2 regions of the Serratia entomophila genome follow, and region 1 is predicted to be linked to the other one. Evidence: predicted binding sites of a transcription regulator. Region 1 holds the regulator's gene; the other holds the start of a gene.
The links. Region 1 encodes CRP, which controls carbon source genes, mostly activating them, when cyclic AMP is high. Its sites were predicted from a motif close to ATGTGANNNNNNTCACAT; they were not measured.

Region 2: a site for CRP is predicted at 4,532-4,549, ahead of KHA73_RS10640 (2-hydroxycarboxylate transporter family protein). Genes of this name have one in related genera too.

What each region holds. Positions count from the first base shown of each region.
Region 1 is NZ_CP082787.1:196,384-203,980, forward strand. Features, by position in the region: gene KHA73_RS00810 (helicase HerA-like domain-containing protein) at 1-146, shown strand, start outside; gene KHA73_RS00815 (aminodeoxychorismate synthase component II) at 219-794, shown strand; gene argD (bifunctional acetylornithine/succinyldiaminopimelate transaminase) at 926-2,143, shown strand; gene KHA73_RS00825 (YccS/YhfK family putative transporter) at 2,174-4,249, opposite strand; gene crp (cAMP-activated global transcriptional regulator CRP) at 4,301-4,933, opposite strand; gene KHA73_RS00835 (OsmC family protein) at 5,314-5,721, shown strand; gene KHA73_RS00840 (phosphoribulokinase) at 5,765-6,634, opposite strand; gene KHA73_RS00845 (YheU family protein) at 6,911-7,144, opposite strand; gene KHA73_RS00850 (hydrolase) at 7,141-7,597, opposite strand, start outside.
Region 2 is NZ_CP082787.1:2,162,101-2,169,697, forward strand. Features, by position in the region: gene KHA73_RS10625 (gallate dioxygenase) at 1-1,004, opposite strand, end outside; gene KHA73_RS10630 (MFS transporter) at 1,028-2,407, opposite strand; gene pckA (phosphoenolpyruvate carboxykinase (ATP)) at 2,699-4,318, opposite strand; gene KHA73_RS10640 (2-hydroxycarboxylate transporter family protein) at 4,751-6,094, shown strand; gene KHA73_RS10645 (flavin-containing monooxygenase) at 6,686-7,597, shown strand, end outside.

The DNA of each region.
Region 1 (7,597 bases):
ACGAAATCCTGTTCGGCTCTACCGGCCCGCGCGGCGGCAAGCGCGACGGCATCGTCCAGACCGCCGCCAAGAGCATGGCGCGCGATCTAGGCCGCCAGATCCTGCGCGGCGTGCTGGGTTCCATTATGGGTGGCCGGAAAAAGTAAGCGGAAATTATCGTCGGCAGCAGCAGGCTAAACCAGTAAACTGTCGCAGCGCTTTTTTCTGCTGGACCTAACATGCTGCTGTTGATCGATAACTACGACTCCTTTACCTATAACCTTTACCAATACTTCTGCGAATTGGGCGCCGAGGTGTTGGTAAAGCGCAACGATGAGCTGCAGCTGGCCGATATCGAACGGCTGGCGCCGCAGCGCTTAGTGATCTCCCCCGGTCCCTGCACCCCGAACGAAGCCGGCATCTCGCTGGACGCCATCCGGCATTTCGCCGGCAAATTACCTATTCTGGGGGTTTGTCTCGGCCATCAGGCGCTGGGCCAGGCGTTTGGCGCCGAGGTGGTGCGCGCCCGCGAGGTGATGCACGGCAAGACCTCGGCGATCCGCCATCTCGATCGCGGAGTGTTTCGCGGGCTGAACAATCCGCTGACCGTCACCCGCTACCATTCGCTGGTGCTGAAGGCCGATACGCTGCCGGACTGCTTCGAGGTGACCGCCTGGAGCGAACGCGACGGCAAGCGCGATGAGATCATGGGCATCCGCCATCGCCGGCTGGCGCTGGAGGGAGTGCAATTCCATCCAGAGAGCATCCTCAGCGAGCAGGGCCATCAGCTGCTGGATAATTTCCTTAAAAGTTAATCCATTAGCTTTTTTTTCGCCCTGCAGGCGATTTGCGTTTGCCCTTTATTGGTTTTTTATGCATATTTTGTGATTATATTTTCACTCAATCATCAAGATAACGCTGAAAGACCTTCAGGGTGGACCCGATAATGACCGAAAAATCCGCAGTAAGCCGCAGCACTTTTGATCAGGTTATCCTGCCTGTTTATGCACCTGCCCAGTTTGTGCCGGTACGTGGCAAGGGCAGCCGGGTGTGGGACCAGCAGGGCAAAGAGTACATCGATTTTTCCGGCGGCATCGCGGTGACGGCGCTCGGGCACTGCCACCCGGCGCTGGTGGAGGCGCTGAAACGGCAGGGCGAAACCCTGTGGCATACCAGCAACGTTTTCACCAACGAACCGGCGCTGCGCCTGGCGAGCAAATTGATCGCCGCCACCTTCGCCGACCGGGTCTTCTTCGCCAACTCCGGTGCGGAAGCCAACGAAGCGGCCTTCAAGCTGGCGCGCCACTACGCCATCACCCGCCACAGCCCGTATAAGACCAAAATCATCGCTTTCTATAACGCTTTCCATGGCCGCACGCTGTTCACCGTCTCGGTGGGTGGGCAGGCCAAGTATTCCGACGGCTTTGGGCCGAAACCGGCCGATATCGTGCATGTGCCGTTCAACGATCTGGCGGCGGTGAAGGCGGTGATGGACGACCATACCTGCGCGGTGGTGATGGAGCCGATTCAGGGCGAAGGCGGTATCACGCCGGTGAATGCCGAATTCCTGCAAGGGGTGCGCGAGCTGTGCGATCGGCACCAGGCGCTGCTGGTGTTTGACGAGGTGCAGAGCGGCATGGGCCGCAGCGGCAAGCTGTTCGCCTACATGCACTATGGCGTAACGCCGGATATTCTCACCACCGCCAAAGCGCTGGGCGGCGGTTTCCCGATCAGCGCCATGTTGACCACCGAAGACATCGCCTCGGTGATGCAGGTGGGAACCCACGGCACCACCTACGGCGGCAACCCGCTGGCCTGCGCGGTGGCGGAGGCGGCGCTGGACGTGATCAACACCCCGGAGGTGCTGAGCGGCATCGAGCAACGCCATGGTCTGTATGTCGACGCCTTACGGGCGATAGGCGACAAATACCGAATTTTCACCGCCATTCGCGGTATGGGGTTGCTGATCGGCGCAGAGTTGACGCCGCAGTATCACGGCCGGGCGCGGGATTTCCTTACCGCAGCCGCTGCGCGCGGGTTGATGATCCTCAACGCCGGGCCGAACGTGATCCGCTTTGCGCCGTCGCTGGTGGTGGAGCGGCAGGATATCGACGCCGGCATGGCGCTGTTTGAGCAGGCGGTGCAAGACGTAATAGGCGGCTGATGCGACGCCGGGGCGTAGCAGGCTGCGCCCTTATCGATCGCGCAGTTTGCGCTTCAGCCAGATGCCGTGATGCGGGCGTTGGCTCCAGGCCAGCGACGAAATGGTATGCATTACGCTCAGGTGCGAAAGGATGCGCCGCAGGTGGCGCTCCATCTCGGTGATCGGCATATCCGGGTGCAGATCCGGCGGCTGCATGATGCCGCTGTTGCCGCTCGGCCCGTCATACTCCAGCCGCTGCTGGCAGCTTTGCAGCGCGATCTCGCAGGTTTGCAAATACGTCTCCGCCAGCTTCGGCGTCAGCATATAGTGTTCGCGCGCCAAAATGGTCATGGCGTTAAGATGTTCGACGATAAACTGGCTGTGCGTCACCCACAGCCGCATATCCGCCAGATAGTCCGAGGCGAAGCCCGGCTCCTGCATCGCCTGATTGAGCGAGGTATACAGCGCGTTATGCGCCTGATTCACCTGCATGCGCGCATAGGCCAACCCGGCGGGGTCCGGTTCCTGTTCTTCCAGCATCAGCCGCAGCGCGTGTTGATCGTTCTCCAGCGCCTGATGGGCGTTCTTGCGCAGCAGGCCGCTTTGCCACTGTGGCCACAGCCAAATGGTGCCGCCAAACACCAGCACGCAGCCAATCAGCGTATCGACCAGGCGCGGCACCAGGAAATGGGTGCCGTTTAGCGCCAGCAGCTGCAGGGTGTACACCGCAGTGATGGTGAAGCCGATCACCGCCAGCCCGTAGTTTTTACGCGAAACCAGGTACGCCAGCAGGGTGATCACCAGCATGATGCCCAGGGTTTCCGCCTCCGGCAGCTGCAGCTGCAGCAGAGCGGCGGCGACCACCAGCCCGGCCAGGGTGCCGAGCGCACGGTGCTGAATGCGCACCCGGGTGGCGTTATAGCCGTTCTGACTCACCAGCATGATGGTCAACAGGATCCAGTAAGGCTTGGGCAGGTTGAAGATCGTGCCCAGGCTGCTGCCGAGCGCCAGCATCACCCCCAGCCGCGCGGCGTTGCGCAGGGCGTTGGATTTGAACGACAGGTAACTGGTCAGCGCCGGCCAGAAAGGCAGGCGGGCCTGGCTGGCCATCAGATCGCGGCGGTACAGCGGATGCTGGGTGCGCAGCAGGCGGGCGATGCGGCTGAAGTGGTAATAGCAGAATTGGCCGACCGGATTGTCGGCATGCTGCGCCGCCACCTTCTCCAGCGCCGCCAGCTCGTGCGCCATATTGAAGCGTTGCGAATGCTGGTGATAGAGGATGTCGCGCGCCACCACGCGCAGCCGCCCGGCAATCACCTGCGCGTTGCGGCGGATAATCGCTTCGGCCTGGCTTTGCTCCACCAGCTTTTGCACTTCTTCCGGCTGATGCAGGCTGACGGTGATATGTTCCTGCAGGTCGAGCGCCACCTGAAAGGCGCGCTGCAGGCGCTTCTGCTCAAGGTTGTCGGCGTGCGGCAGGAAGTTGAGTTGCTGATACAGCAGGCCGATCAGATCCATCACTTTCTGTTGGCGCGCCAGCAGCGGCGGCAGCGCGGTCTGCGGGTCGGTGTGCTGGGTTAGCAGCGAATACTTGGCCTCAAAGTAGTCCGCCAATTCCAGGTACAGCTGATTCAGCGATTCGCGCATCGGCTGTTCCTTCCACAGTGTGAACCAGAACCAGGTGAACAGGCCGTACCAGGCGGTGCCGACGGCGTACAGCAACGGCGCCTGCCAGATAGGCAGGGTGCCGGCCATGCTGAGGGAGAAGATAGCGGCGATCAGCGCCGCAGGCAGCAGCCGGGCGTGCAGCGGGCTGATTTCGCCACTGACGCCGAGCAACAGCGCCAGGCCGAGCATCAGCGCCGGCAGCGGCACCTGCCACAGCAGCGCCTGTTGCAGCAGCAGGCTGCTGAAGGCGAACAGCGAGCCGCCGACGATCAGCCGTTTAAAAAAGCGTTTGTGAGGCGTGTCCAGCCCGGCGATGTTGCAGCAGGCGGGAACCAGTGAAAACAGCAGGCCAAGCTGCAGCTGGCCGATCGCCAGACCAAACAGTACCGGCAGGCACAACACCAGCGTTTGCCGCAGTGCGTAATTGACTTCCGGGTGGTAGATCAGGCGGCGCCACATGGCAGGCAGAGGATAAAAAAACGGCGCATTGCTGCGCCGTTTTTTTAGTGATTAGCGGGTGCCGTAGACGACAATGGTTTTGCCGTGGGCGGAAATCAGGTTTTGATCTTCCAGCATTTTTAGAATACGGCCAACGGTTTCACGCGAGCAGCCGACGATCTGGCCGATTTCCTGGCGGGTGATCTTGATCTGCATGCCGTCCGGGTGGGTCATGGCATCAGGCTGTTTCGCCAGGTTCAGCAGGGTTTGCGCAATGCGGCCGGTAACGTCCAGGAAGGCGAGGTTGCCCACTTTCTCGGAGGTGACCTGCAGGCGGTTCGCCATCTGGGCGGACAGGCGCATCAGGATGTCCGGGTTGACCTGGATCAGCTGACGGAATTTCTTATAGGAAATTTCAGCCACTTCGCAGGCGGTTTTCGCCCGAACCCAGGCGCTGCGCTCCTGGCCTTCTTCAAACAATCCGAGCTCGCCGATGAAGTCCCCCTGGTTCAGGTAGGACAGGATCATCTCTTTACCTTCTTCATCCTTGATCAGCACCGCGACGGAGCCTTTCACGATGTAGTAAAGCGTTTCGGCCTTTTCACCTTGGTGAATCAGCGTACTCTTCGATGGATATTTGTGGATATGGCAATGAGACAGGAACCATTCGAGAGTAGGGTCTGTTTGCGGTTTGCCGAGAACCATTCGCTGTTATCCTCTGTTGTTATCGCTGCCTTGTGTCACAGGGGTCAGAGTTCCCTGTAAAACGTGCCTGTAGCCGCTGTTTGAGCGAGGGCTATCGGCAGGTTTTGAGGCGTGTCATAAATATACGCTGTCGCTCTAGCATATTAACTTGCCGGGAGAGCTGCAAGCTACATTCTGTTAACATACCGGTAAAGGAGCCTTTCCCTGGGCGTTTCCCTGAAATCAATGTCCCGGAAAGATTTATTGCGGCTCTGTTTGTAGCACAGAGTAAGGCGGGTGTCTTGTGTTGTCTCGCTTCAGCATGATTAGCATCAGGTTCCGTTGCCTGTTTCTATGCGAAAGCGTACTCTGATTTTAAGAAATCAACCGGAGTGAGCAGAATGCAGGCAAGAGTTAAATGGGTGGAAGGGTTAACGTTTCTGGGTGAATCGGCTTCCGGCCATCAGGTGCTGATGGATGGCAACGCCGGCGATAAGGCGCCGAGCCCGATGGAAATGGTGCTGATGTCGGTGGGCAGCTGCAGCGCTATCGACGTAGTGTCGATCCTGCAAAAAGGCCGCAACGACGTGCGCGATTGCGAGGTCAAACTCACCTCCGAACGCCGCGAAGAAGCGCCGCGCCTGTTCACCCATATCAACCTGCATTTCATCGTTACCGGCCAGGATCTGACCGACAAGATCGTTGAGCGAGCGGTTAACCTCTCCGCCGAGAAGTACTGCTCGGTAGCGCTGATGCTGAACAAGGCCGCCAGCGTGACCCACAGCTTCGAAATTCGCCAGCCGGCCTGAGTGCTGAAAGGGCGCGGCCCCCCCAGGCCGCGCTCATGTCCGGCTATTCGATCTTCTTGCCTTCCAGCAGCCGTTGCACCAGCGGCGCCATAATCAGCTCCATCGCCAGCCCCATTTTGCCGCCCGGCACCACCAGCGTATTGATATGCGAGATGAAAGAGCCCTGCAGCATCGCCAGCAGGTAGGGGAAGTCAATCTGATCCAGCCCGCGGAAGTGGATCACCACGAAGCTTTCATCCAGCGAAGGAATGGCCTTGGCGGCGAACGGGTTGGAGGTATCGACCGTCGGCACGCGCTGGAAGTTGATATGCGTGCGTGAGAACTGCGGCGTGATGTAGTTGATGTAGTCCTCCATCGAGCGCACCACCGAGTCCATCACCGCCTCGCGCGAATGGCCGCGTTCGCCGGTATCGCGGATCAGCTTTTGGATCCACTCCAGGTTGACGATGGGCACCACGCCGACCAGCAGGTCGACGTGTTTGGCCACGTCGTTGTGTTCGGTGACTACCCCGCCGTGCAGGCCCTCGTAGAACAGCACGTCGGTCGGCGCCGGCAGCGGCTCCCAGGGCGTGAAGGTGCCGGGCACCTGATTGTAGGGCACCGCCTCGTCATAGGTGTGCAGATATTTGCGCGAGCGGCCGGTGCCGTTCTGGCCGTAATCGATAAAGCTTTGCTGCAGCAGGCCGAAGTCGTTGGCCTCGGGGCCGAAATAGCTGATATGCCTGCCCAGATCGCGCGCCTTGCGGATCGCCGCGTCCATTTCCGGCCGGGTGTAGCGGTGGAAGCTGTCGCCTTCCAGCTCCGCTGCGCGGATGTTGAGCTGCTGGAATATTTTGCGGAACGCCACGCTGGTGGTGGTGGTGCCGGCGCCGCTGGAGCCGGTTACCGCGATAACGGGATGTTTGGCAGACATGGTGGTTTTCACTCCGTGTTAAATGCGCCGGCGTCAGAGAAGGGTTATACCCGTCATGCTTCAAGCCGCATCTTTGTTGGCTGCCTTCGTTCACCCCAGTCAGTTACTGGAGTAAGCGCCTGGGAACTCGCTCAGTTGCCGCCTCGATGCAACCCGAATTATTTTGGCTATGCAAATCTGTGTGACACCTTTTCGCCGGGGGCAAAATTTCGCGTGCGGGTTTGCAATAAGCCATTGTTACCTGATTTTTTCCGTCAGTAATAGAACCGGTAACCACTAAATTTCTTCCTGCCCGGCGCGGATCTGTCCGCGCGGCATGATATTGACGGTCTCATGCAGCTCCGACCATACCAGCACCACCTCGCCGGTTTGCAGCTGGCGGCGCACGTCATCCACCTTCTGCGCCAGCGAGCGCTCATGTTCGCCGTAGTCGGTGCCTTCGCGCAGCACAAAGGATTCGATCAGGCCGTTGAGGGTGTCGGTTTCAAGCTCTTTCCAGGGGATAATCACGTCTCGGTGTCCAGATAAGGGGATAGCCAGGATGGAATGCGGTATTCCAGCCACATTTGCGGTTTTTTCAGCGTGCCGCCGACGAAGCCGACGTGGCCGCCGAACTCGGTCAGCTGATATTGGATGTTACGCGGCAGGCTGGCGACTTCGGGGATCACTTCATCGGTCATGAAGGGATCGTCCTTCGCATGGATGATCAGCAGCGGCGTTTGGATCGCCGGCAGCAGCGGCAGCGCGCTGCAGCGCCGGTAATAATCGGTGGCGTCGCTGAAGCCATGGATGCGCGAGGTGATGGCGTCGTCGAACTCGCGGATGCGCCGCAGGCGGTTGAGCTGCGGCAGCTTGAGCGGCAGGGTGTCCGGGTAGTGCAGCAGTTTGCGGGTGGCGTTCTGTTTTAGCTGCCCCAGCAGGTAGTATTGATAAACGCGGGAAAATCCCTGATCCATACGCAAC
Region 2 (7,597 bases), 2.0 Mb from region 1:
TCGCGCCAGGCTGGCTGAATCAGCCGGTGCAGGAAGCGATTGATGCGGATCGCCTTCAGGCTGCGGGCGTGGGTGAACGGATAGGTGCCCGGCAGTTGCTCCACGCCCGCCAGCTGCAGGTTGATTTTGTCGCGCTGGCGCTGGTGCACGTCAACCGGCGCTTCGCGCGCCTGGTTCTCGAGGATCAGCGTGGCGATGCCGGTCATCGACGGCAGGTAATAGGCCTGATGGAGTTTTTCGACGTTGGCCGACAGCGCGCCGCGCATAATCAGCCACATGATCACCTCGGCGCCCTCCAGCCCGCCCAGGGTGGCGTATTCCGCCAGGGTAATTTCGGTCAGACGTTCCGGATCGTTGACCAGCATGTCGATAAACTGCGCGTCCCATTCCGGGTTGTTGAAACCGCAGCGTTCACCGTGCACCTGGTGCGAGACGCCGCCGGTGGCCACCACCGCCACGCGCAGCTCCTCGGGGAAGCTTTCGATCGCCCGGCGCAGCGCCTGGCCGAGTTTAAAACAGCGGCGGGCGGAGGGAATGGGGAACTGCAGTACGCCGACCTGCAGCGGCACCACCTGCATCGGCCAGCCGTCCTGCCAGGGCAGCAGGGCGGAAAGCGGCGAAAACAGCCCGTGGTCGAGCGGCTTGTCCTGGAAAAACGACATGTCGAATTCGTCTGCCATCAGGCTGGCGCCGATATGCTGGGACAGCGCCGCATGGCCCTGAATGGGCGGCAGGTCGCGCGGGCCGCCGCCTTCATCGGCCACCGCATAACTGTCGTCGATGCCCAGCACGAAGGCCGAATAGTGATCGAAGAAAAACGAGGTGACGTGGTCGTTGAACACGTACAGCAGCACGTCGGGCCGTTTCTCTTCCAGCCACTGCCGCATCGGCGCGAAGCCGTCGAAAATCGGCGCCCAGGCGCTCTCGTGCTGCTTGTTGTGGTCCACCGCAAAACCGATGGTCGGGGTGTGAGACACCGCCAGTCCGCCAATGATCTTAGCCATCCTGTACCTCTGTTTGCAAAGAATTACCGGTTGTTCATGGTGCGCGACAGCGCGGGCAAATCGTTGAGCCCGATGCCTTTGACCATTTCCGCCGGATGCGCTTTCTGATGATTAATGATAGTGATCGCCGCCAGCAACGCCGGGATCGCCAGAATAATGAAAATGCTGGTGGCGCCGGGGAAGATTCCCAGCAGCACGCCGCCCATCGACGAGCTGATGATCGCGCCGCTGCGGCCGATGCCGTGCATCCAGCTGACGCCGGTGGCGCGCATTTCGGTGGGGTAAAACGCCGGGGAGAACGCCTGCAGGCCGGTTTGCGCGCCGTTGATGCACACGCCGCTGGCGAACACCAGCGCCGCCAGCACCGTCGGGCCAAAGCCCCAGATGCCCTGCGACAGCAGGCAGCACATGCCCATCAGGTAGAACAGACCGATCACCCGTTTGGCGACGAAGCGGTCCATCAGCCCGCCGACCATCAGCCCGCCCAGGGTGCCGCCCAGCTGGAACAGACCGGCGATGATGGCGGCGCGCTCCAGCGAGAAGCCGGCGCCGCGCACGATGGTCGGCAGCCAGCCGTTCAGCAGGTAGATAACGAACAACCCCATAAAGTAGGTCAGCCACAGCACCAGCGTGCCTTTGGCGTAGCCGTTGCTGAACAGCTGCAGCACCCGGGCCTTTTTCGGCATCACCGGCGTTTTCAGCACGAAGGTGGTGCCGGCGCTGAACACCCCGCCGGCACGGCGCAGGATCTGGGCGATTTTGTCCTTGTGGTGGTTGCGTACCACCATGTACAGCGTCGATTCCGGCAGGATCCAGATCAGCAGCGGCAGCATCAGCAGCGGCATGATGCCGCCGAGGAACAGTACCGCCTTCCAGCCGTAGTGCGGCAGCATGCCGGCGGCGATAAACCCGCCGGCGCCGGAGCCGATGTTGAAGCCGCTGTACATCAGGGTGATCATCAACCCGCGGCGGCGTTCCGGCATGTATTCCGACACCAGCGTCACGCAGTTGGGCATCACTGCGCCCAGCCCCAGGCCGGTAAGAAAGCGCAGCAGCGCCATTTCCAGCGGGGTGCGGGCGAAGGTGCTGAGCAGGCTGAACAGCGCGAAGCACAGGACCGACAGCAGCAGCACTTTTTTGCGGCCGAAACGGTCGGAGTAGGGGCCGGCGATCAGCGCGCCCAACGCCACGCCGAACATGGCGGCGCCGAGGATCGGGCCCATTTCGGCGCGCGAAATGCCCCAGTCTTCGATCAGCGCAGGCGCAATAAAACCCATCACCGCGGCGTCATATCCATCGAACATGATGATGATGAAGCACAGCAGCAGCACCAGCCACTGATAACCGGAGATGGGGCGGGAATCGATCCACGCTTTGACGTCGACAATGTTGTGGTTGCTCATCGGGTACGCTCTCTGTTTTTTTTATTAATCTGTGATCGGATTAAAACTTTGGCCGCAGGCCGGAAACGTAAGAAATGAGCGCCAGTGCGTGTCGTTAGAATATTTATATCATTTTATTTATTTAAAACATGTAATTATAAAAATAATTGTCGGCAGCTCAGCTACCAACTTAGGGACTGTGGCGGTGAGTGTCTGCCGGAAAATGATTAACGAGGTATGAGTTTTGTTTATTTATGGGGAGTGAAAATAAAAAAGGGCGCCATCAGGCGCCCGGATAAAACGGTGGGGAATTTACAGCTTGGGCCCGGCGCTTACCAGCTTTTCGCCCGCCGGGGTGACGGTGTATTTGGCGAAGTTGTCGATAAAGCGCTGCGCCAGATCCTGTGCCTTTTCCTGCCACAGCGACTCGTCAGCGTAGGTTTTGCGGGGATCGAGAATCGACGGATCGACACCCGGCAGCGCAGTCGGCACTGCCAGGCCGAAGATAGGCAGGGTGAAGGTCTCGGCGTTTTCGATTTCCCCGTTCAGGATGGCGTCGATGATGCCGCGGGTATCCTTGATCGAGATGCGTTTGCCGCTGCCGTTCCAACCGGTGTTCACCAGGTAAGCCTGCGCGCCGGCGGCTTCCATGCGTTTCACCAGCACTTCGGCGTATTGGGTCGGGTGCAGCGTCAGGAACGCCGCGCCGAAGCAGGCGGAGAAGGTGGGCGTCGGCGTCGTGATGCCGCGTTCGGTGCCCGCCAGCTTGGCGGTGAAGCCCGACAGGAAGTGATACTGAGTCTGTTCCGGCGTCAGGCGCGATACCGGCGGCAGCACGCCGAAGGCGTCGGCGGTCAGGAAGATTATCTTGCGCGCGTGGCCGGCTTTCGACACCGGTTTGACGATGTTGTCGATATGGTAGATCGGATAAGAGACGCGGGTGTTTTCGGTTTTGCTTGCGTCGTCGAAGTCGATGCTGCCGTCGGCCAGCACCTGCACGTTTTCCAGCAAGGCGTCGCGACGGATCGCCTGATAGATTTCCGGCTCGGCCTGTGCAGACAGCTTGATGGTCTTGGCGTAGCAGCCGCCCTCGAAGTTGAATACCCCGTCGTCGTCCCAGCCGTGCTCGTCGTCGCCGATCAGTTGGCGGTTGGGATCGGTGGAGAGGGTGGTTTTGCCGGTGCCGGACAGGCCGAAGAATACCGCTACGTCGCCTTCCTCGCCCACGTTGGCCGAACAGTGCATCGATGCGATGCCCTGCAGCGGCAGCAGATAGTTCATGATCGAGAACAGGCCCTTTTTCATTTCGCCGCCGTACCAGGTACCGCCGATCAGCTGGATGCGCTCGGTCAGGTTGAAGGCGACGAAGTTCTCGGAATGCAGGCCCTGCTGCTGCCAGTCCGGGTTGGTGCACTTGGCGCCGTTCATCACCACGAAGTCCGGTTCGAAATCGGCCAGTTCTGCATCGGTCGGCCGGATAAACATGTTTTTGACGAAGTGCGCCTGCCAGGCCACCTCGGTAATAAAGCGCACCTTCAGGCGGGTATCGGCGTTGGCGCCGCAGAAGGCGTCCACCACGAACAGGCGCTTGCCGGACAGCTGATTGCCCACCAGGGTTTTCAGCCGTTGCCACACCTCCGGCGACAGCGGCTGGTTGTCGTTTTTACCGGTGCCGTTATCGGACCACCACACGGTGTCGCGCGTGGTGTCGTCGCGCACGATGTATTTATCTTTGGGCGAGCGGCCGGTGAATTCGCTGGTGTCGACATTGACCGCGCCCAGCTGGGTCAGGGTGCCGCGCTCCAGCGGCGGCAGGTCGGCGCGGGTTTCCTCGGCGAACAGCTGCTCGTAGCTGGGGTTATGGACGATCTCGGTGGCCTGGGAAATGCCGTAACGGGTGAGAGTCTGTGGGGTAACAGCGCGTGAAGACATATTCTACTTCCTTATTAGTCATATTATGCCTTAATGCTGAGCGGTGCCGCGCGCAGGATTAAGGTTCGGATAAAGCTGACCGGATTCAGCTAATTGCGTTTCCGGTTCTCATTAATAAACAGGGGGCTTTGACGTCCCCCCTATAGCATAGCAGCGAATTTAAGCCTGCTTACTTTAATTACAAAATGCTGACGATAATTAATTAAAACTAACATTAGCTGAAGGTCACAATATTGAATTCCTGCGGCGTAATTTAGTTCTGCTATTTTATTTTTTATCATATCTTCGGTGCTGTCTAGCGTTTTATTCCTTATTAGAAAAACCAAAATTCGCAATGGGATTTTTCATAATTAGCTGTTTTGACTTGATAAAATTTTTTCATCACGGTGAGGCAATGCCTACCGTACCCAACAGGTGTCAGCAGGGTGAATAATGAAACAGATAAATGCAGAAATGGCCTGTGAGAAGAATGTGCCGTCGCCTGACTCATCAGGAATAATTAACCAAATCCGCCAGATAGATATCGGTGCGGTGCCGATTGCGCTGTTTGTCACTATTTGCGCGATTGTTGCCGTTTCGGCCTACGCTAACTTCCTGCCGAAGAATATGATCGGCGGCCTGGCGGTGATTATGACGCTGGGGTTTGCGCTGGCGCAGCTGGGCAAAAGTATGCCGTTGCTGCGCGATATCGGCGGGCCGGCCATTTTGTGCCTGATGGTGCCGTCGGTGCTGGTGTATTTCAATGTGTTCCAGCCAAACGTGATGGCGACGGTGCATCTGCTGATGAAAGACGCCAATTTGCTGTATTTCGTCATCGCCAGCCTGGTGGTCGGCAGCATACTCGGCATGAACCGGGTGATCCTGATCCAGGGCATGGTGCGCATGTTTGTGCCGTTGGTGGTGGGGACGGTGACGGCGGTGGTGACCGGGCTGCTGGTGGGCAAGCTGTTCGGCTTCACCTTCTATCACACCTTCTTCTTTATCATTGTGCCGATCGTCGGCGGCGGCATCGGCGAGGGTATTTTGCCGCTGTCGCTGGCCTATTCCGCCATTTTGGGCGGCGGGCCGGACCTGTACGTCGCGCAGTTGGCGCCTGCGGCGGTGCTGGGCAATATCTTCGCCATCGTCACCGCCGGAGTGCTGGCGCGCATCGGTATGCAGCGCAAGGCGCTGAGCGGCGACGGCATGCTGATTCGCTCCGCCCAGGAAAATGCGGTGTTCGCCATCAAGGAAACCGGCGGCAACGTCGATTTTCAGCTGATGGGCGGCGGGTTGTTGGTGATTTGCGCTTTCTTTATCGTCGGCGGCCTGTTTGAGCATATCCTGCATATTCCCGGACCGGTGCTGATGATCCTGTTTGCCGTATTGTGCAAATACTGCCGCGTGATACCGGCTTCGATGGAAACCGGGGCGCACAGCTTTTACAAGTTCGTCTCCACGGCGCTGGTATGGCCGCTGATGATTGGCCTGGGCATGCTGTACGTGCCTTTGGAGAGCGTGGTGGCGGTGTTCTCGCTCGGCTACGTGGTGGTGTGCGGTTCCGTGGTGCTGTCGATGGGGTTGGTGAGCTTCCTGATCGCGCCCTATCTGAAGATGTTCCCGGTAGAAGCGGCGATCGTTACCTGTTGCCACAGCGGCCTGGGCGGCACCGGCGACGTGGCTATCCTGTCGGCGTCCAACCGCATGGAGCTGATGCCCTTTGCCCAAATCGCCACGCGCATCGGCGGCGCTTCCACCGTAATCGGCGCGACGTTATTGCTTGGTTGGTTAGTTTGAGCCCAGAGAAACTTATGGTTCACCGGGGTTGGATTGCCCCGGTTTTGCGGTTCCGGTTCTCATTAATAAAACGGGAGGCCTTAGCTTCCCGCTATAATATAGCAGCGAATTGAAGCTTGCTTACTTTAATTACAAAATGCTGACGATGGTTAATTAAAACCAACATTGGTTTAGGGCGTAACATGGAATTTCCGCGGCATAATTCACTGCTCCATTTTTATCATCTCTTCGGTGCCGTCTAGCGTTTTATTCCTTATTGGGAAAACCAAAATCCGCCATGGGATTTTTCATAATTCGATGTTTTTACTTGATAACATTCTTTCTTCGCGCTGAGCTGCAGCCTGCCGTACCCCACGCTGGTCAGCAGGGTGAATGATGAAACAGATAAATGCAGGGATGGCCGCCGTGCGTCATGCTGTTTACCGGATGACGATAATGTTCATTTTCGGACGATCTCGATAGAGATTAGGATTTCTTTGCATTCAAAGTGCACAGTATATCCATCACGATGCCAATCGGATGCTGCAGCTGCGCGCTGTCAGCAAAAATTCGAACACGTGGAAGGCTTCGAACATTTGGAGAGGTTGATCTATGGGTGAACATGTGGATGTACTAATCATCGGCGCAGGGATCTCGGGTATAGATGCGGCCTACCATTTGCGGCAAACATGCCCTGATCGAAGCATTCTCATGCTGGATGCCATGGATGGCTTTGGCGGTACCTGGTGGACGCATCGTTACCCAGGAGCGCGTTCCGATAGCGACTTGTTCACCTACGGTTACTCATTCAAACCCTGGCGCGGCGCTTCTATTGCGACTGCCGAGGAGATCCGCAATTACCTCGGTGAAGTCATTGCGGAAAATGATCTGGGCCGACATATCCGTTACGGGCATCGGGTGATGGCAGCGAACTGGTCGACCCAAGACAGGTGTTGGAGCGTGGAAGCGATCCGAACCGATACCGGCGAAATATTGCAATTCACGGCCGGGTTTCTGTGGCTGTGTCCTGGTTACTACCGCCATCAGCAGGGACATGTTCCAGACTGGCCGGAGCTGGAGCGCTTCGCGGGGGCGGTCATTCACCCGCAGAACTGGCCGCAAGATCTGAGTTGGAAGGGGAAAAGAATCGTCGTGATAGGTTCGGGCGCCACGGCGGCGACCCTTATTCCTGCGTTAACCGGGGAGGCGGAGCACGTCACGTTATTGCAGCGGTCGCCCACATTTTTTGTCGTCGAGCCAGCGGAACACGCGCTGGCGGCACCGCTGCGTGCGCTGGGGATCCCTGAGGAGTGGACGTACGAGATCCTGCGCCGGGCCTATATCGCACAGAATCTCGAGCTCAACAGGATGTCGCTGGAGCAACCAGAAGATCTGCGCAAGCAGCTGCTGGATGCGGTCCGCGCCCAGCTCCCCGACGATTTCGACGTAGAAAAGCATTTTAGCCCTCGCTACCGGCCACAGCAACAGAGGCTGGCATTTGTTCCCGGAGGCGATTTTTTTGTG